2 regions of the Pseudoduganella lutea genome follow, and region 2 is predicted to be linked to the other one. Evidence: predicted binding sites of a transcription regulator. Region 2 holds the regulator's gene; the other holds the start of a gene.

Region 1 (6,777 bases), 1.4 Mb from region 2:
TATCAAATCGCCGGTTCCGATGCCTTCTTCAACCTGGGCTTTGCCTGCGGCGTCGCACAGGCGCTGCCGGTGGGCGTGTATGTGGCGATGAACGGCCAGATTTTCGCATGGGACAACGTGCAGAAGAATCGTGCGGCCGGGGTCTTCCAACCGATGTAACACCAACGAAAGGAACGTCAATGCCCGAATGGTCTGCCGGCTATGTCGCCGACATCGGATATACCTACGGAACCTACCCCGAACTGAATCCCCACCGGCTGCGTCTGGCCTTCCTGTCGGCGCGGCTGACACCGCCGGCGGTGACCACCGCATGCGAGCTGGGCTTTGGCCAGGGCCTTTCCGTCAACATCCACGCAGCCGCCTCGAACGTGGCGTGGCATGGCACGGATTTCAACCCGGCCCAGGCGGGATTCGCCCAGGAACTGGCCGCCGCTTCCGGTGCCGATGTGGCCCTGCATGACGAAGCCTTCGCGCAATTCTGCTCGCGCACCGACCTGCCCGAGTTCGACTTCATCGGGCTACACGGCATCTTCAGCTGGATCTCGGACGAAAACCGCCGCGTCGTCGTCGACTTCATCCGGCGCAAACTGAAGGTCGGCGGCGTGCTCTACATCAGCTACAACACCCAGCCCGGGTGGGCTGCGATGGCACCGGTGCGCGACCTGCTCAACGAGTACGCCACCACCATGACGCCGGCCGGCGCCGGTTCCGCCGGGAGGGTAGGCCAGAGCATCGCATTCGCCGAGCGCCTGTTCGCCACCGCCCCCACGTTCCTCACGGCGAACCCGCGCGTTGCCTCCCGCTTCGCCAAGCTCAAGGACCAGAACCACGCTTACCTGGCCCATGAATACTTCAACCGCGACTGGATGCCCTACTCGTTTTCGCAGATGGCCGGCTGGCTGGAACCGGCCAAGCTCGACTACGCGTGTTCCGCCCATTACCTGGACAACATCGACCCCATCAACCTGACTGCGGAGCAGCGCCAGTTGCTGGGCGAGATCGCCGATCCCGTGTTTGCCCAGACGGTACGCGACTACATGGTGAACCAGTCGTTCCGGCGCGATTATTGGGTGAAGGGTGCGCGCCGGCTGGGAGCCATCGAGCGCGATGAACAGCTGCTGCGCACGCGTATCGTCCTGACGACGCCGCGCGCCGACGTACCGATGAAGGCTGCAGGCAGGGCCGGCGAAGTGCGGCTGCAGGCGAAAGTGTATGAACCGCTGCTCGATTTCCTGGCGGACCAGGAAGCGCACACGATCGGTGCGTTCCTCGAAGTTGCCCGCGAGCGCCATGGCCTGACGTCACCGCAGGTGGTCCAGGCGGTCACGATGCTGGTGGGGATGGGCCACGTGGCGACGCTGCAGGAAGAGGCCGTGATCGCCCACGCGGGCCCCCAAGCGCGCAGGCTGAACCAGCGCCTATGCGAGCTGGCCATGTCGAATACGGAGCTGCAATGGCTGGCACTGCCAGGCACCGGCGGTGCATTCCCCGCCGACCGGTTCCACCTGCTGTTCCTGCTTGCGCGAATGCGGGGAGCGAGGGAGCCGGAAGCATGGGCCAGCTTCGCGCACCAGGTCCTGGTACGCCAGGGCCAGCGCCTGATGATCGACGGCAAACCGGCGGAAACGGACGGGCACCAGCTGGACAGGCTGGTAAGCCGGGCCCTGGAGTTCCGCGACAAGACATTGCCGCTGCTGGCACGGCTGGGCGCCGTCGGTTAGTCACTGCGCGGCGGAACGGGGCCGCACATACTGGCGCCCCTCCGCCGCCGGCGATCCGTGAGGATCAGGCGGTGGCTTCGCCGCCCAGGGCTTCGACGATGTCCCGCAGCAGCAGCGACAGCTCGCCCGTCATCAGCATGAAGTCGCCGTCGAAACGTTCGTCGTCGTTACGGGTGACGGCATCGTTTTCCTTCAGCACGTCGAGCGGCTTCACACTCTTGATCGCCAGCGATTCGGTCAGCACGAACGAGATCTTGCTTTCCCACGTCATCGCCAGGCGCGTGCACTGCTTGCCGGCGGCAATGTGGCGGCGCACTTCCTCGGGTTCCAGCGTGTGGCGCACATAGCGCACGGCCGCCTTGCTTTCGCCGGTGGCGCGCAGTTCGGTATCCATGTCGACGGTGAAGCCGGCCGGTGCTTCATCTTCCTGCAGCCAGGCCGTCATCACGCCCACCGGCGAGCGCTGCACGCGCAAGCTTTCCAGCGGCATGCGGTCGACCGCCTTCAGCAGCAGCTTGATCACGTCGTCCGCCTTGGCCGGGCTGGCCGCGTCGACGACCAGCCAGCCGTTGACGGGGTCGATCCACGTCCACACATTGCTGCGGATCGTGAACGCGCGTGGCAGCAGTTCGTCGTGCACGCGCTCCTTCAATTCCTTCATCGCCTTCTTGCCCGGAGCGAAACCTTGCTGTTCTTCCATCTCGGCGGCACGGGCCTTGGCCACCTGGTTGACCACCGTCGACGGCAGCAGTTTCTTCTCGGTGCCGAGCAGCAGCAGCATCTGCCCGTTCACCACGTGCACGAGCGATTCGTTACCGCGCGGCGAGTCCCAGCCCTGGCGCAGCATCTCGTTGCTGCTGGCCGGCGTGAACGCCGCGGGGCGCAGGGCTTCATCGAGTTTTTCGGGAGCAAATGCCCATGGCGCGGGCAGTCGGTAGATCTGTAGATTCTTGAACCACATGCTGGAAGACCCTTGTTCTTACGCGTTGCAAAGCCCATCATTCTACACCCGGCTCAGCAGCCGGGCCACCGCGATCTTGTTGAAACGGCGCCTGCCGGGGAGCGTGTTTTTGTGCGCGGCAGTGCCCCCCTGCGGCGTGCAACACCACAGCCCGGTGGCGCAAGCCGGCGCATCCGCCGCCGGCTCACCCCGGGAACAATTCCCCCTGCTCCCCCGCCCTGTACCGCTCGGCCTCGTCAAGCGGCACCAGCGCGCTGACCCGCACGCCCAGCAGGCGCAAGCGCTGCTCCAGCGGCACGCGCCGCAGGCATTCACCGGCGGCGCGCCGGATCATGGCGGCATCGGCCGTGGGCGACGGCAGCGTGACGTCGCGCGTCACGGTACGGAAGTCGGCATAGCGCAGCTTGATACCCACGGTGCGGCCGGCATAGCGCTTGCGGTGCAGGTCTTCCGACAGCCGCGTGCACAGCCGCGTGAAGATTTCGGACAGCGTGTCGCGGTCATGCTTCGCGTGCAGGTCGCGCTCGAACGTGGTTTCGCGGCTCACGCCTTTCGGATCGGAACGCGTGACGACTTCGCGCTCGTCATGCCCGTGCGCCACGCGGTGCAGCCACTCGGCGGAATTGAGGCCGAAGTGTTCCTGCAGCAGCTTCGGGTCCGCCTGCGCGAGCTGGCCCACCGTTTCGATGCCGAGCGACGTGAGCTTCGCATAGGCTTTCGGGCCGATTCCGTTGATCTTCTTTGCCGACAGCGGCCAGATACGCGCCGGCACGTCCTCCAGCGACACGATGGTGAGGCCATCGGGCTTGTCCAGGTCCGAGCTGATCTTCGCCAGCAGCTTGTTGGGCGCGATGCCGATCGAGCACGTCAGCCCGGTCGCCGCCTTCACGGCCTCCTTCAGCCGCATGCCGAGGGCCCGCGTTTCTTCCGGGTGGTCCGTGAGGTCGAGGTAGATCTCGTCGATGCCGCGGTCTTCGATGTCGGGCACGATCTCCGCCACGGCCGCCTTGAACAGGCGTGAATAACGCTTGTAGGACTCGAAATCGGTCGGCAGCAGGATCGCCTCGGGAGCCAGCGCCGCCGCCTTCATCGTGCCCATCGCCGAAAACACGCCGAGTGCGCGCGCTTCGTAGGTGGACGTGGTGACCACGCCGCGGCCCGCGTAGTCGCGCAGTTTCGAGAAACGGCGCGTGCCGTCCGGCTGCAGCACCGGCTGGTGCCGCGAGCCGCCGCCGACCACCACGGGCAGGCCACGCAGCTCGGGATAGCGCAGCAATTCCACCGATGCGAAAAACGCATCCATGTCGAGGTGGGCAATGCGGCGCGGCGGAACCATGGCTTGTCGGCAGGCTTGTATTCAAAATGAAAAAATGCGGGCACTGTGATTATATCCAGTGTGCAGCAGGCTCCGCCAGCGCCCGGCGCGTTGCATTAATTGTTTTATTTTTCAATTACTTAGTGCTTTTTTATCCATCGTTTTTACGCAACAGTAGCAGCGCACAAGTATCGTGCGCGAGAGAAAGGCGCGTACCATCGGATCTTTCAACCACTTGCGCGAACATGGCAGCCAAACTCCGTTTTTATTGCTGGGTTCCACTTCTTGCCTGCGCCCTGCCCGCCGCGGCGCAAACGTCGGTCACGCTCACGGGCGGTGTCGATGCCTTCGTGGGCTCGATGACAAACAGCGGCGATATCACGCCGACGACGCTGCATGGCGACTGCATCACCACGCTGCCGTCCGCCATGAGCCATGGCCTCGGCGTGCGCCACTCATTCTGACCGAAGGAAATCGATCGTGAACCTCTCCAATATGCGCATCGGCGCCCGTCTCGCCCTCGGTTTCGCGGTGACCATCGTCATCATGTTCATCATGTCGCTCGTCGGCATCAGCCGCATCCAGGAAGTGGCCGCGCGTACCGACCAGCTCGTCAATGACCGGTACGTCAAGGTCACGCTCCTCAACGACATGCGCAGCCAGGTCAACCGCGGCGCGCAGGCGGTGCGCAACGCGATGCTGACGCCGGACCCGGCGCAGACGCAGGAATTCCTGCGCCAGATGGCCGCGGCTGACGAAGCCGGCGGCGTATCGGCCGCAAAAATGCATAAATCGGACCTGACGCCCGACGTGCGCGCCGTGTTCGACCAGCAGAACACCGCGTACTACGCCTACAAGGAACTGCTCGACAAGGCGATCGCGCAATACCGTGGCGGCGACCGCGAAGGTGCCGTACAAGCCTTGTTCGGCCAGGTCATCCCGGCGCAGACGGTGTATTTCCGCCATCTCGACGAGCTGTTGAAGAAACAGCGCGAACTGATGGCGAACGATGCCGAAAACGCGACCGCGGCGGCGAAATCGGCGACCACGCTGATGATCGTGCTGCTGGTGGTGGCGACGATCGTGTCTGCCGTGATCGGGTGGCTGATCACGCGCTCCGTTACCGGCCCTGTCAGCGAAGCCGTGCAGATCGCCGAAACGGTGGCGGCGGGCGACCTGACGGCGCAGATCGTTACCACGCGCAAGGATGAGATGGGCCGCCTGCTGGGCGCCCTGCGCGACATGACGACGGCGCTGACCGGCACCGTGCGCACCGTGCGCGACAGTACGGACACGATCAACACGGCGGCGGCCGAGATTGCCGCCGGCAACATGGACCTGTCCAACCGCACCGAGCAGCAAGCGGCCAGCCTCGAGGAAACCGCATCGTCGATGGAGGAACTCACGTCCACCGTGCAGGCGAACGCGGAAAACGCGCGCCAGGCGAACCAGCTGGTGGTCTCGGCCGCCAGCCATGCGAACGAAGGCGGCCAGGTCGTCAGCCAGGTCGTCGAGACGATGGGCTCGATCAAGGAAAGCTCGTCGAAGATCGTCGACATCATCGGTGTCATCGACGGCATTGCGTTCCAGACCAATATCCTGGCACTGAACGCCGCGGTGGAAGCGGCACGCGCCGGCGAGCAGGGCCGCGGTTTCGCGGTGGTGGCATCGGAGGTGCGCAACCTGGCGCAACGCTCGGCCAGCGCCGCGCGGGAGATCAAGGAACTGATCAACAATTCGGTCGACAAGGTCGATGCGGGCAGCCGCCTGGTGGACCAGGCCGGCACCACGATGGACCGCATCGTGACGTCGGTGCAGCAGGTGGCGGACATCATGAACGAGATCGCGTCCGCCAGCCAGGAACAGAGTTCCGGCATCGCCCAGGTGAACACCACGATCACCACGATGGATACCGCCACGCAGCAGAATGCCGCGCTGGTCGAGGAAGCGGCCGCTGCGGCGGCCAGCATGCGCGAGCAGGCGCAGCGCCTGGTCGCCGCGATCTCCACATTCCGCATCGACGACCGGGCCATCGCGCCGGCCTTCCCCGTGCCCGCCGTTTCCCCACCGGTGCGGCCGACGGTCCCGCCGGCTTCCGCCGTGGCGCACCCGCCTTATCCCAAGCTGGCCAGCAAGCCACCGGTGCAGGCGCGGGCAGCCGCTGGCAAGAGCACGTCCAAGACGCCGCCTGCCAAGAAGGCGCCCGAAGGCGACGACTGGGAAGAGTTTTAAGCCAGGTGCTGCGCTACGCGGGTAATCGCCCGCGTGCCAGCACGAGCAGGCCGCCCAGCACCAGGCTGGCCGCAAGCAGCGAGATGCCGATGGCCGTGCTGCCGGTGGCATCGCGGATCGCGCCCACGAGATAAGGGCTCGCGAAGCCGGCCAGGTTGCCGACCGAGTTGATCAGCGCAATGCCCGCCGCCGCTGCGGAGCCGCCCAGCAGCGCCGTCGGCAGGCTCCAGAAGATGGGAAACGTGGTCAGGATGCCGGCCGTGGCGAGGGACAGCGCGGCCAGGGCCAGCACGGTATCGTCCGCCCATACGGTGGCCGCCACGAGGCCGGCGGCGCCGGCGAAACCGGCAATGGCCGCATGCCAGCGCCGCTCGCCGGTGCGGTCCGAATGGCGCGCCGCCAGCACCATGACGACGGCGGCCACGCCATACGGGATCGCCGTCAGCAGGCCGATATGGAACACGTCCTGCACGCCGCTGTTCTTCACCAGTTGCGGCAGCCAGAAGCTCACGCCATACAGGCCCATCACGAACAGGAAGTATACGAGA
Region 2 (6,777 bases):
CATTTTAGGCTCCTGTATTTAAATATTGTGTCGCTTCAGGCGGCACGAAAATCAATGATGTGAAAAACCAGGCTCTTGCTGTTGCGGCTTTTCCTGGCGAGAAACCCCGAGAATTCGTAGGCCCCTCCCAGCGGCGCGCTGCTGAAACGGCCTGAAATCTCCCCCGCGGCAACCGCGGCGATTTCAAATTCCGTCAGGCGGGCGATGCCTGCCTCGATCTGCTGCGAACTGTGCTGCAATACTGCATTCACGATCGGCAGCCCGGCGGGGGTGAAACGTATGACTTCCCGCTCGGTGATCAGGCCAGTGAACTTCAGCTCGTTCAGCAAGACTCCCGGATTTAGGCTGCAGCAGCTGCCGGAGCGGCCGCGGCTTCAGCGCGGTGGCTCTTGGCGGCGTCTTCACGCTGGACCGACTTCATCATCGGCGAAGGAGCGGTTTCCGCTTTCTTCATCTTGACGGTCAGGTGACGCAGCACGGCATCATTGAATTTGAACGCGGTTTCCAGTTCGACCAGCGTGTCGTTGTCGCACTCGATGTTCAGGCAGATGTAGTGTGCCTTGGCCAGTTTCTGGATCGAGTACGCCATTTGACGGCGGCCCCAGTCTTCCACGCGGTGGACGTTACCGCCGCGCGACGTGACGCTGGCCTTGTAACGTTCGATCATCGCGGGCACTTGCTCGCTCTGGTCCGGATGGACGATAAATACGATTTCGTAGTGACGCATGCAAACTCCCTTAAGGACTGTTGATAGCCCACCCTGGCGTCAAGACAGGTGTGGGAAGAGGTAAGCCCGCTAGAATAGCAGATATTTTCACCAATGGCTAGCCGCCCGGCGGTCCGCCACCGCCGCCGCCAGGCTGTCGGCAAGCCATTCCGCCGTTGCACGTCCGCTGCGAAACCGCTGGCGAAGCGGGGATGTCGTGGAGCATGGTCCACGCCCGCGTAACGGAGATTGCCTGCCCCCGCCCACACCTTCCTGGCATGGGTTTTCTGCAACATTTCCCGCAAATTGGTGCCTGTCACCGGTTTTCATGAAATATTTCTGCGCCTGAATCGTGTTTTCTCTTGCAATCGCGCAGGCACTGTACAAAAATACAGACTGTCTATATCCACAGCTATTTTTACGGCTACTCGCATCATGATCAAGCTCACCGCAAGGCAGGAACAAATTCTCAACCTGATCAGGGATGCCATCGATACCACCGGCTTCCCGCCAACCCGCGCCGAGATCGCCGCCGAGTTGGGATTCAAGTCGGCCAATGCGGCCGAAGAGCACCTGAAGGCGCTCGCGCGCAAAGGTGCGATCGAAATCACGGCTGGCACGTCGCGCGGCATTCGCCTGCTGGGCGACCGTGGCGTGCGGGCGGCGGGGCCTTCTGCGCCCGCGGGCACGCCGGGCAGTGCGCATGCAACCGATTACATGCCGCAGGTGCCCGCGGCGCTGCTGATGCAACTGCCGCTGATTGGCCGCGTGGCTGCCGGTTCGCCGATCCTGGCGCAGGAAAACCTGGAAAAAACCTACAGCGTCGACCCGGCCCTGTTCTCCGCGAAACCCGATTTCCTGCTGAAGGTGCGTGGCGAATCGATGCGCGACGTGGGCATCATGGATGGCGACCTGCTGGCGGTCAAGAAGGTCGATAGCGCCAAGAATGGCCAGATCGTCGTGGCCCGCATCGGCAGCGAAGTCACCGTGAAGCGCTACCGCCGCACCGGCGCCACGATCGAGCTGCTGCCGGAGAATCCGGACTTCAAGATCATCACCGTGAAGCCCGAAGATGAATTCGCGCTGGAAGGCCTCGCGGTCGGCTTGCTGCGCGCCTGGCACTGACGCTTCACGTTTGCTCTCCTGTCGTGCCGGCTTGCACCAGCCGGTACGGCATGCGTCATGCCGGCTCGCAATGGCCGGCACGACACCTGTTCGCCAGCGACTTCCGTCACGGCGCCCTGCTTCGCGGGCCTGCCTTATTGGCTGTCTCTACGGCTGTCTCCACAGCTACTTCAGATGCTACCTCAGCGCCCTACCTCGACGGCGGCCGCACTGCCACCTTCCCCTGGGCCTGGTCCACATACACGGCATACCTGCCGAAGAAGTCGGCGCCGAGGATGCCGTCGGGCTGGAAGAACCCTGGCAAGGGCATCAGGTAGGGCGTGATCGCCGCCCCGCCCGGCAACGAGACGGACACGAAGCTGCATGGCTTGTCCGGCCCGAACACATCGCAGCGGGTCGGCCGGTCTCCCTGCTTCTCGACCGATTGCGGCTTGACGATCGAGATGTTGGCGGCGGAATCCAGCACCAGACGGTAGCGGGCACGCTCGTTCGACAAGCTGGCGACGATGCCTTCGTGCACCCGCTCATGGGCCAGCGGCTGCCAGCCGGAGCCCGGCTCGAGCGGCGCGCCGAAGCGCAAGGTGCGGCCGGACTGGTCATACACGAAAGGCTGCCTGGCGAAAAGGCCGAGGCCGACGACGGAGTGCGGCGGCAGGCCGGCCCCCTTGCCGATACCCAGGCCCCACGCCTCATACGACACGCCCTTCACCTCGCCGAACGACACGCCGTTGACGACGAGGTCAGGGATGACGAATTCCTCTTCTTCGCGCACCTTGCCGGTCAGGTCGGCGCTTCGCATCTTGCGGCCCGTCAGTTTCAGGCCGGGAATCCTGGCCATCACCTCGCGCGTCAGGTGCAGCGTGCGCGACGAACCGATATCGAACGTGAACGGGAAGACATGACCGGCGATGGTCAGCTGGGCCACGGGGATGCCCCGCTCCAGCGCCAGCGGCACCGAGACTTCAGCCCGCGCGGCCGCTGCGGCAAATACCGTGGCCAGTGCGGCGGCGGCACCGATCCAGCGCTGGATCATGCTTCAACCCTCATGCATCAACCTTCATGCCTCGCCATCATGCATCCAGCGCCTTGCGGAAATCGTCCACCAGGTCGTCGGTCTCCTCGATGCCCACGGAAACGCGGATCAGCGATTCGGCGATCCCCATCGAGGCGCGGCGCTCGGCCCCCATCTCGTAGAAGATCGTGTGCGCAACCGGGATCACCAGCGTGCGGGTGTCACCCAGGTTCGAGGCGGGCACGGCGATCTTCAGCCGGTTCAGGTAGTCGAAGCAGTCGATGCCGTCCCGCAGTTCAAAACTGAACAGCGAACCATAGGCCTTGAACAGGTCGGTCGCGATGCCATGCTGCGGGTGCGAGGGCAAGCCGGGATAGTGCACGGCGGCCACGCGCGGATCGGCTTCCAGCATCTCGGCCAGCGCCCTGGCGTTGGCGCAGGTGCGCTCCATGCGCAGCGCCAGCGTTTCGGCACCGACGGCGATGTGGTGCGCCGCTTCCGGCCCCAGCGAGGCACCGAAGTCGCGCAGGCCCTTGGCGCGAACCTGCGTGATGCCCCACATCGCCGGCGCGGCTTTCTTGTAGTTCTCGAAGATGTTCGGGTAGCGGCTCCAGTCGTAGGCGCCGGTATCGGTCAGGCTGCCGCCCAGCGCGTTGCCATGGCCGGCGATCGATTTCGTCAGCGAATTGATGACGAGGCCGGCGCCAACCGCTTTCGGACGGAACAGGTAAGGCGTGGTCATCGTGTTGTCGACGATGTACAGGATGCCCTTTGCCGCGCACAGCGCGCCGATGCGTTCCAGGTCCGCGATCTGGGTGCGCGGATTGGCGATCGTTTCCACGAACACGATGCGCGTGGTGTCCTTCAGCGCGGCTTCGACGTTGGCGACATCGGTCGCATCGACGAAATCGACGGCGACGCCCTGCCCGGCGACCGTCTGCCACAGCGAGTTGGTATTGCCGAACAGGAAGGACGACGAGACCACGTGATCGCCGGCACGCAGCAGCGCCTGGAACACGGCGCCAATGGCCCCCATGCCGGTGGCGAAGCACAGCGTGGCGACGCCGTCTTCCATCTTGGTGACTTTTTCTTCCAGCGCCGACACGGTCGGGTTCCCCTGGCGGCCATAGCGGAAGCCCGGCTCGCGGCCCTGGAATACGGAGGCCAGCTGGCGCGCATCGGTGTAACCGAACGCGACGGACGTGTGGACAGGCTTGTGCAGCGACCCTTGCTCGATGCTCTTCTGGCGGTCGCCGTGCAGGATCGTGGTGGTGAAACCGTAGTTTTTCTTGTCGTTCATGTCTTATCGGAATAGTTGCCGAGAAACGGGGTCAGACCCCGATTTCAGGAAATGTTTCCCAAATTCGGGGTCTGACCCCGGTTTTGGGAAATGTTCCAGGATTTCAAGCAATAAAAAGGGCTCCGCGAGGAGCCCGTTATTTACGCTTCGGTCGTGGCCGCATTCAGGTTCAGGTGGTTGCGCGCGGCGTCCTCGACTTTTTCTTTCGGATTGTGGCGCGCTTGCTCGATGCGGTCCAGATAATCGGCCGAGATGTCGCCCGTGATGTACTTGCCGTCGAAGCACGACGCTTCAAAACTCGTCAGTGCGGGATTGACGTCCGAGATCGCCTTCTTCAGGTCTTCCAGGTCCTGGTAGACCAGCGCGTCCGCCGTGATTTCCTTGCACACTTCGTCAACGGTGCGGCCATGGGCGATCAGCTCGTCGCGGGTCGGCATGTCGATGCCGTACACGTTCGGGTACAGCACCGGCGGCGCTGCCGAGGCGAAGATCACCTTCTTCGCGCCGGAGTCGCGGGCCATCTGCACGATCTCGCGGCTGGTGGTGCCGCGCACGATCGAGTCATCGACCAGCAGCACGTTCTTGCCCTTGAATTCGTCGCCGATCGCGTTCAGCTTCTGGCGCACCGATTTCTTGCGCAGCGCCTGGCCCGGCATGATGAAGGTGCGGCCGATGTAGCGGTTCTTGATGAAGCCCTCGCGGTATTCCTTGCCGAGGCGCAGCGCCAGCTGGATCGCGGCCGGGCGCGACGAGTCGGGGATCGGCATGACGACGTCGATGTCGTCGGCCAGGCCTTCGCGCTTGATCTTGTCGGCCAGGTATTCGCCCATCTTCAGGCGGGTGCTGTAGACGGAGGCGCCGTCGATCACGGAATCGGGCCGCGCCAGGTACACGTATTCGAACACGCACGGGTTCAGCGACGGATTGTCGGCGCAGATGCGGGCATGCAGCTTGTTGTCGGCGTCGACGAACACGGCTTCGCCCGGCTCCACGTCACGCACGAAGCGGAAGCCGGCGCCTTCGAGCGCCACGGATTCCGACGCCAGCATGTATTCGGTGCCGTTCTCGGTCTCGTTGATGCCCAGGCACAGCGGACGGATGCCGTGCGGATCGCGGAAGCCCAGCAGGCCGACATCGGCGATCTGCGCCACGGCCGCATAGCCACCCTGCACGCGGCGGTTCAGTACCGTGACGGCCTCGAACAGCGTGCCCGCATCCAGCGAATACCCGGTCGTGGCGCGCATGATCTCGTGCGCCAGCACGTTCAGCAGCACTTCCGAATCGGAGTCCGTGTTGATGTGGCGGCGATCGTTCTTGAACATCTCCGTCTTGAGCTGTTCCCAGTTCGTCAGGTTGCCGTTGTGCGCCAGCGTGATGCCGAACGGCGCGTTGACGTAGAACGGTTGCGCTTCCTCTTCCGACGACGAGCCGGCCGTGGGGTAGCGGCAGTGGCCGATGCCCGAATTGCCCATCAGCGAACGCATGTTCCGGGTGCGGAACACGTCACGCACGAGGCCGTTGGCCTTGTGCATCGAGAACATGCTGCTGTGATTCGTTGCGATACCGGCCGCATCCTGGCCGCGATGCTGCAACAGCAGCAGCGCGTCATACAGCAGCTGGTTGACAGGTTGATGGGAAACGACGCCGACAATGCCACACATATTGTGCTCCTGAACAGGGTGCTGCTTGAGTAAGAAATTCTAAAATTGCACATGCTGCGCCACGGCAGCGGGAAGGAACGGTTTCACGGTGCGCACGCCCGTTTCCGCATAGGGGGAAAACAATGCTTCCCGCCAGAAGTCCTGCTGCGGGATCGACGTCATGCCGCACAATATGACGCCCGCCAGCACGATTACAAGGCCGCGCCCCAGGCCGAACAGCCCGCCGAGGCCACGGTCGGCCAGCGACATGCCGCCGGCCTCGACGAGGGCCGACACGGCCATCGACAGCAAACCCATCAGAATGCGCACGCCGATGAAGAGTGCCAGGAACGCGACGATCAGCCGCACCACCTCGCCGGGGATCGCCGGCGGCAGCATGGCGGCCAGTTCGCCGGCGTAGGCGTTGGCAAGCACAAAGGCCACGACCCAGCCCAGCAGCGACAGCATTTCCTTCACCAGGCCGCGCAGCAGGCTGACGATGGTGGAAGTGCCCAGCACGAACAGCACCACGTAGTCAAAGATCGTTACAGCGGGAATCGTCACGGCAGCGCCACAGCGTTACGTCAGGCCGGGCTCAGGCTGCCCGACAGGCCGATCTTCTGCAGCCTGGCCTTGGCTTTCTCTGCTTCCTCGCGGCTGCCGAACGGGCCCACCTTCACGCGGGTCAATTCGCCCGACGGCGATTTCTGCGTGAAAGACTTGATGCCCGCATCGCGCAGCCTGCCCTGCAATTCCTCGACCTTGTCCTTCGCGGCCAGCGCGGCAACCTGGATCACGTAACGCCCCGAATCGACCGGGGCCGGCGTGGCCTTCCCTTCCAGCAGGGCCAGCGCGCGCGCGGCATCATCCGTTTTCGGTACCGGCTTCGACTCGGGCTTCGACTCGGGCTTCGACTCGGGCTTCGGCTCGGGCTTCTTCGGCTCCGGCTTCGCTTCGGCCACTTTCTTCGGCTCCGGCTTCGGTTCGTGCCAGC

Evidence for each region. The regulator LexA, encoded in region 2, represses DNA repair genes until DNA is damaged. The targets are predictions, from matches to a motif close to ACTGTATNNNNATACAGT.
Region 1: dinB (DNA polymerase IV) is a predicted target of LexA. The motif match lies at 4,061-4,078, and genes of this name have one in related genera.

Annotation. Positions count from the first base shown of each region.
Region 1 is NZ_CP035913.1:3,350,765-3,357,541, reverse strand. Features, by position in the region: gene EWM63_RS14215 (asparaginase domain-containing protein) at 1-159, shown strand, start outside; gene EWM63_RS14210 (class I SAM-dependent methyltransferase) at 180-1,721, shown strand; gene EWM63_RS14205 (recombination-associated protein RdgC) at 1,786-2,682, opposite strand; gene dinB (DNA polymerase IV) at 2,867-4,018, opposite strand; gene EWM63_RS14195 (hypothetical protein) at 4,243-4,461, shown strand; gene EWM63_RS14190 (methyl-accepting chemotaxis protein) at 4,478-6,229, shown strand; gene EWM63_RS14185 (MFS transporter) at 6,243-6,777, opposite strand, start outside.
Region 2 is NZ_CP035913.1:4,721,050-4,727,826, reverse strand. Features, by position in the region: gene rpsR (30S ribosomal protein S18) at 1-3, opposite strand, end outside; gene priB (primosomal replication protein N) at 36-326, opposite strand; gene rpsF (30S ribosomal protein S6) at 341-727, opposite strand; gene lexA (transcriptional repressor LexA) at 1,142-1,831, shown strand; gene EWM63_RS20090 (hypothetical protein) at 2,022-2,864, opposite strand; gene EWM63_RS20085 (cystathionine gamma-synthase family protein) at 2,902-4,143, opposite strand; gene purF (amidophosphoribosyltransferase) at 4,284-5,804, opposite strand; gene EWM63_RS20075 (CvpA family protein) at 5,844-6,347, opposite strand; gene EWM63_RS20070 (SPOR domain-containing protein) at 6,368-6,777, opposite strand, start outside.